Regions from separate parts of the Alkalihalobacillus pseudalcaliphilus genome, predicted to be linked through region 2. Evidence: riboswitches for the same ligand, from Rfam matches in the RefSeq annotation. Region 2 holds a riboswitch; the other holds the start of a gene.

What was found. Region 2 has a riboswitch for lysine ahead of PQ479_RS17890 (Na+/H+ antiporter NhaC family protein). Riboswitches for the same ligand answer to the same signal wherever they lie in the genome.
Region 1: another riboswitch for lysine. It lies ahead of dapA (4-hydroxy-tetrahydrodipicolinate synthase); the one in region 2 lies ahead of PQ479_RS17890 (Na+/H+ antiporter NhaC family protein).

The regions. Positions count from the first base shown of each region.
Region 1 covers NZ_JAQQWS010000001.1:403,248-406,955, forward strand. The annotation lists gene PQ479_RS01965 (hypothetical protein) at 1-68, shown strand, start outside; gene kapB (kinase-associated lipoprotein KapB) at 87-455, shown strand; gene dapA (4-hydroxy-tetrahydrodipicolinate synthase) at 760-1,647, opposite strand; lysine riboswitch at 1,785-1,973, opposite strand; gene PQ479_RS01980 (aspartyl-phosphate phosphatase Spo0E family protein) at 2,078-2,230, opposite strand; gene PQ479_RS01985 (YhcN/YlaJ family sporulation lipoprotein) at 2,458-3,144, shown strand; gene PQ479_RS01990 (hypothetical protein) at 3,191-3,708, opposite strand, start outside.
Region 2 covers NZ_JAQQWS010000011.1:61,011-64,718, forward strand. The annotation lists gene PQ479_RS17890 (Na+/H+ antiporter NhaC family protein) at 1-944, opposite strand, end outside; lysine riboswitch at 1,066-1,242, opposite strand; gene PQ479_RS17895 (dihydrofolate reductase) at 1,328-1,816, opposite strand; gene PQ479_RS17900 (thymidylate synthase) at 1,813-2,607, opposite strand; gene PQ479_RS17905 (HD-GYP domain-containing protein) at 2,630-3,708, opposite strand, start outside.

The sequences.
Region 1 (3,708 bases), on a different contig from region 2:
AAGAAAATTTAGTACCTATTTCAGAGTTTATGTGGCATTTATTTACTTTATTAGTGCCTGGTCTATAATGGAGAGGGAGTGTCTAGATGCATATAGTGCAAGCTGTTTATAAAACAGGTGTATATATCGGCGAATGTCTAGAAGTACTAGGGGATCAAAACAAAGCTCTCGTGAAGGTTTTGGCCGTAAAAAAACATCCTCAACAAGGTGATTTACACCATCCGAAACAAACGGAAAATGTATTTTTTCATGAAAGAAAAGCACTTGCTGAATATGAAAAGGCTTGGATGCCACTTGCTTCGTTAAAAAACTACGAAGGTGAAATCCCTACATATAAAGATTCACTAGCAGTAGCATTAAATTCATTATTAGAGAAATTACAAAGCGAGGACACACCGTTTAATCAAAATAGCATCAAAACCTTAAACGAACTAAAAAAGGAATACCATATATGATACGAAAAAACACCAAGTTCACACACAACTTGGTGTTTTCTCGTATTAAACCTCAATTAACCTTTACCACAGTTCACTTCGCCACCAACAAAGATAAAAGTAGTGGCGACTTTTTAAACAGTTGGCCCGTTTACAACTCGCTCACCATCAGGAGTCAGCCGAACAAACAGGGAGCACTTTCCTGCTAAGGTCATTTATCGTAAGGTGGATGACCAGCTAACTTCACGGCGCAAACTATCGCTCCACAGTTCACTTTCATACAAAAAAGGATGAGAACATAATTCTCACCCTTAGACACGCTAAATTAGCTAACAAAAAAACTAACAGAACGATGTAAATATGATTGTAATAGCTCAAGCTCTTGTGTTGTTAAAGGAACTAAAGGTAACCGGACAGATCCAACGGAAATTCCATTTAATTCGAGTGCTGCTTTCACAGAAGTTGGATTAGGTGTAGCGAATAAAGCTTTCATTAAAGGTAATAACTCACGGTGCTGTAAAGCAGCAATCTGAACTTGCCCGCTCATATAGTTTTGAATCATCTGTTGCATCTCATTACCAATCACATGAGAACTAACAGAAACAACTCCGGCTCCACCAATAGCTATAACTGGTAACGTCAAGCTATCGTCACCACTATATAATAAGAAGCCATCCGGAGCTTGAGCAATAATAGCAGACATTGCCTCTAAATCGCCACTCGCTTCTTTTGTCGCAATAACATTAGGAATTTGGGCTAAACGTAAAGTGGTATCTACATTAATATTAACACTACTTCTTCCAGGAATATTATATAGCATCACAGGCAAATGAGTAGATGTAGCGATCGCCTTAAAATGTTGATATAAACCTTCTTGAGAAGGCTTGTTGTAATATGGTGCAACAAGCATAACCATATCTACGCCAATTTTTTCTGCTTCCTTTGTTAATTCAATCGAAGCTTGTGTTGAATTAGAACCTGTGCCAGCAATAACAGGTATCCGACCATTGACCACTTGAACGACCGTTCTAAATAGTTGTAGCTTTTCCTCATGTGTCAAAGTAGGTGACTCGCCTGTAGTACCACCGACTACGAGTGCATCTGTTCCATTTGAAATTAAATGCTCCACTAATTGTTTTGTTTTGGCAACATCCACCCTTTGCTCAGCATTAAATGGGGTAACCATCGCCGTTATAACTCGTCCTAAATTCATAATTCTCACCCTCAATTTCAGTATCGTTCATATAATTATATGGGCTAAATTTTATATTTGTGAATCAACACAAAAAAACAACAATGAAGGATCTCATTGCTGCATGGCAATAAATGTGTATACACAATCATTCCAATGCGTGAGATAGCCCTCCATATAGCCTTAGCCAGCTATATGACAGTCCTGTACTTATTAAGTCACAGTCCCAACTAAATAAAAGATGAGTATTTTATTTAGCTTCGGCAAAATTCCCTTTAAATATGTATCCATGAAGACTCATCCTTCTACACATATCTACTCATGAAGTTTGCACCTCTACCCTCACTTCAACTATTGAAGTAAAGATTATTCACTTTGTGACTCTACCTTATCAAAAGATAAAGCACATTGCAATGGTTTCAGCTCACATTTACGCATTGTAATAAAATGATCAAATTTTATTACGGATAATTGGGATTTGAATCTCGTTTAGGAGCTCGTCCAATTCTTGACTACAGCGGACAGTTTGTGCAGATGTAAACCCGTATTTTTTGGCTAAACGTAGCATTTGACTTCGTTTTGATTCAATTAGTCTTCTTTTCATCTTTCCCACTCCATTGTTTTTTATCGTTCATTAGTTCATTTATATTCAACGCTTTCACACAAGGTTTATTATATGAAGAACAGACAATAAATGAAAGTCTTTCCATAAAACTAGTCATAATTAGCTAAAAGTAGAAATGATTCGACAATAAGAATATGTCTGAGCCTAAATTTACCTCGTTGAATTTCTTATTTATGTGCAAAATAAAAGAAGAGAGGAGGGGTTGCATGAAAAAACAAAATTTCTTGTTTTCAGTAGTCATTTTGACGATGCTTATAACGAGTGGATGTGTGACTGAACAACAGAAGCCGCTAGGAGCGAAGTCGAATCCACAAAATACGTTTAGTGGTGTAGGTATCCAAGAAGTGCGTAGCCATGAAGGCCCTATTTCAGATATGCTTGTTCCAGACGATACGGTCTTACAATTAACAGAGAAAAAATCTCCGTATGAAGAAGGAGTTCACGGCTATAAGAGAAATATCGGTCTAAAAGAAAAAGGCTTAACATCAAACGGAGTAATGAATAACAGACCTGGAAAAATAAAAGAGTTATATCCACCACATCAAACGAAGATATTAACAACTAAAGAAGAAAACCACAATTACCAAGAAAACGTAAATTTTAAACAAGCCCTACTTAGCCTTGAAACGATTCAAGATGTTCACATCGTAGAGACAAATGAGCAAATTTTAGTGGGGATTGAATCAAGTGGTGGTCATCATGAACATCAAAATAAGGTGGAGAAAACCGTTCAAGCATACGCCAATGAATATGATATTGATAAAGAAGTGATAGTCACAACCAAGAGAACCATCATTAATCGAATGGAAGCTTTTGAGAACCACGAAGAAGGGCGTTTTCCTTTTCGGTCCTTTAAAGGAATGATGGCTGAATTCAAAGAATTATTCCGTTAATCATAAATGGCTGTCTATTTTCTATCGAATAGAGCAGCCATTCTTTTTAATAAATTCCATATTCTTCTGAAACAGAAAACCATTCTCTTTCTAAATTTTTAAAAGCAATAATAGAATTTTCGTAATGAACTCGAGCTGATTCAATTTGTTTGGTGTCAAAAGGATCACGCAAGTCTTCAAGAACTCTGTCCAAAATATCAAGCTCAACTAACATACTCAAATGAATTTCATGGAATGAGTTAAAAGCTTTAGGACGATCAAGATTAATTATTTCAACTGTCTCGGTGCGAATGTCGGCTAATGAATCTAAAAACAAATCAGCTGCTCGCATATCTTGTTGATTTTCAAAAAAGCCTTTATGCTTTTCTAAGTCTTCTATGACATTACTTAGATATTGACCAGTCGCATCTGCGTACAGATGTAATTCTTGTGTTGCTAACCCTTCTTTTCGATGTTTATCTTTATCACTTGCTACACCTTGAAAACCAAATGGTTTCGTATCCTTTTGAGAATCCTCAATTATTTGTGATTCTGAGTCCATTTGACAGCCTGTTGCTAATACGA
Region 2 (3,708 bases):
AAGCCAATAAGTCCTCCGATAATAAGAGACCCCGTAATATTTGCTTCACCAAAAATATCAATTAAAGAAGAGGATTGTACTTCGCCATAACCAGTTACAATCATCGAAACAACTGTACCGATTACTAACCCTAAAATAGGGATGACTAAATCGTATACCTTCCCATTTTGATGACGCTCAATTTGACCATCGGTTCCAGGCATTGCACCAGATTTAGGGTCAGCTAATTCACCTGTTTCTAGTGCACGTTTTTCATGTTTCCTCATTGGCCCAAAATCAATTTTAAATACGGCTACAGCAATCATAAATAAAATCGCGATAAGTGCGTAGTAATTCATTGGAATAATTAGCATAAATGCTTCAAACGCCTGATATTGTGTTAAACCATGTGCTACAAGAATTCCACCAATGATGGAAATGATATATGCACCCCAGCTAGAAATAGGGGCGATTACACACATTGGAGCAGCCGTTGAATCAACCAAATAAGCTAGTTTAGCACGTGAAATCCGATACTTATCAGATACAGGTCTACTAATATTCCCGACCGTTAAACTATTAAAATAGTCATCGATAAAAATAATAAAACCTAAAAATATCGTAAATAATTGCGCACCGACACGCGTTTTGATTCTTTTCATCGCCCATTCAGCAAAGGCATAGCTTCCACCAGACTTCGTAATGAGAGCAGCCATCATTCCTAGCAATAATAAGAAAAGAATAATATAAAATTCCCAATCGTTAACCGCACCTTCTACATAAAATATCGAAGAAACGATTCCCCAAATTTGAGCTAAACTATCCACTGGATTAAAACCGTTTAGCATTAGTGCTCCTACAAGGATACTTACTCCAAGTGATATTAATACCTTTTTCGTTAATAAGACAAGAATTAACGCCAATAATGGTGGTACAAGTGACCACCCTGTGCCTATTACATCCATCATATTTCCTCCTCTTTGGCTCTTGTGAGCTTTTCTCTAACCTGAAGAAGAATGTTCCCAAACAAAAAAGGCCCATAACGGATACCCATTATCGACCTTTGATCACAAGGTTATCCCCATCTTCAGCAGTAGTTCTCCACAGTCTTACAACTGTGACAGTGCTGCATCTATTCGATACAGTCCCAGCATATGAAGTCTTGACGAACTTTATACACTTCGGCGAACTTGCCTTTCCCTTTTTCTCCACGTTGTCATCCTCAAAAAAGGTAATTATCGCATTCGCGCCTCTACCTCACCGTCTTGATGAGGTAATACTATTCATATTATCGTAGTATATTATAACTAAAATTAAAAAACGAATCAATGGTTATTTCAAGAAAATACTACTTTTCTAGTCTTTTATAAATTAAAAATTGATGTGAATGTTTATTTTTTTCATCGATGATTCCATCTTCCACTTCAATCAGTTTCCAATGATTCCAATCCCATTGAGGGAAAAAAACATCCCCTGGAAAGCTTTCCTTAATTTCGGTTTTATAAATTTTATCAACATCGTCTCTGAACAGTTCAAACAATCCTGCTCCACCAATAACAAATGACTCGTTCTCATCTCTAATTGCTTCAAGAACTGCTTCCTTAGAGTGGACGATTTCACAGCCTTCTGCCTTAAATGTTGGGTCACTAGTTAAAATAATATTTCTCCGCTTTGGCAAAGCTCTGCCCATGGATTCGTACGTTCTCCTACCCATTATGACCGTATGACCAGAAGTAACACGTTTAAAAAACTTCAAGTCGTTTGGTAAATGCCAAGGCATATCATTATCCTTACCTAACACACCATTTTCAGACACCGCAAAGATATAAGAAATCATACAGAAACCACACCCTTAATATGTGGATGTGCCTCATAGTTCACAAGTTCAAAATCATCAATCGTAAAATCAAAAATGGATGTAACATCTGGATTAATCTTCATCGAAGGTAGAGCATGAGGTTCCCTTGTCAGTTGGAGCTCAACTTGTTCAAAATGATTGGAATAGATATGTGCATCCCCTAATGTGTGTACAAATTCACCTGGCTTTAATCCCGTCACTTGTGCGACCATCATCGTCAATAAAGCATAAGAAGCAATATTAAATGGGACACCTAGAAAAATATCCGCACTTCTTTGGTACAGCTGACAAGATAATTTACCATCTTGCACATAAAATTGGAATAAGCAGTGACAAGGTGCTAAAGCCATATCATCAATTTCCGCTACGTTCCAAGCATTCACGATTAAGCGACGAGAATTGGGGTTTTCTTTAATTTGTTCAATGACTTCGCTAATTTGATCAACCGTCCTACCATTAGCTCCTTGCCAAGAACGCCACTGCTTACCGTAAACAGGCCCAAGATCACCATTATCATCGGCCCATTCATTCCAAATTCTCACTTTATGTTCTGTCAGGTATGCAATATTGGTATCCCCTTTTAAAAACCAAAGTAATTCATGAATGATTGAGCGTAAATGTAACTTTTTTGTCGTGAGTAAAGGAAAACCTTTTTCTAAATCAAATCTCATTTGGTGACCAAATATACTTTTTGTACCTGTACCTGTCCGATCACCTTTTTCTCCTCCGTTCTCCATGACATGTCTACATAAATCTAAATATTGTTGCATGTATGTCCACTCCTTTTATCCACTATAACTGTTCATCAAACGCTTCCGTCCCTACAATCAATATGTTAAGGTGGTCCATTAAATTCAGATAGTACGGGTTTTCTAGCCTGATATTATCTTCATATAATATTTTGATAACAGGATGCGTACTCATCTGCTTATTTTGTTTATACACGATCCCTTTACGATTGTCACTTAATTGAACCATTAACCCCGATGGATATACCGCCATCATTTGTCTAAAAGTCTTTACCATATCAATATCAAATAAAGTCGAGGCACCTGAATACAAAAGCTCTAGAGCTTCATGTGGTAGCATCGGCTTCCTGTAAGAACGATTAGAGGTTACGGCGTCAAAAACATCGGCAATCGCGATAATTTTGGCATATGGATGAATTTTACCACTTTTTATCGCTTGTGGATAGCCTGTCCCATTCAAGCGTTCATGGTGTTCTAAAGCACATCTTGCTATGTTTTTTGTCATTTGAGCTGTATCAATTAATAGGTCGTAGCCCAGTTTACTGTGAGACTGTACGATTTTGAACTCGTCATTCGTTAACTTCCCAGGCTTTAAAAGAATGTCTTTGGGGATAAACATTTTGCCTATATCATGAAATAATGCTCCTAAACCTATCTCATATAATTCATCTTCCTCGTAGCCTAATTCCATCGCTAAACCAATTGAATACACGGCAACATTAAATGAATGAACAAAAATGTATAGATCGTGTGAAGAAGCACTTAGTAATAATGATAAGGCATCAGGATTATTTTGAATATCCTTTATTAACATTTTAACAGAACTTTCGAAGTCAAGGTCAACATTGATCGCCTTTAAATCTTTGAAATTATTCCAAGTATTGGACAAGGCGATAAATTCATACTTTAATTTACTAACCGTTTCTTCTCTTGTTTTTTGAGATATCACTTGTTCAATCTTTGGCAGATCTATTTGATCATCTTTTATATAAATAAAAGGAACTGCAAGATTCTTCAAGCGCTTAATTAATTTCTCAGTAAGCAGAATATCTTTATTAAGTAAAATTGAACCTTCTCCATTTAAAACAGCCTTCGCTAATTTTTGGCCTGGTTTCGCAACCA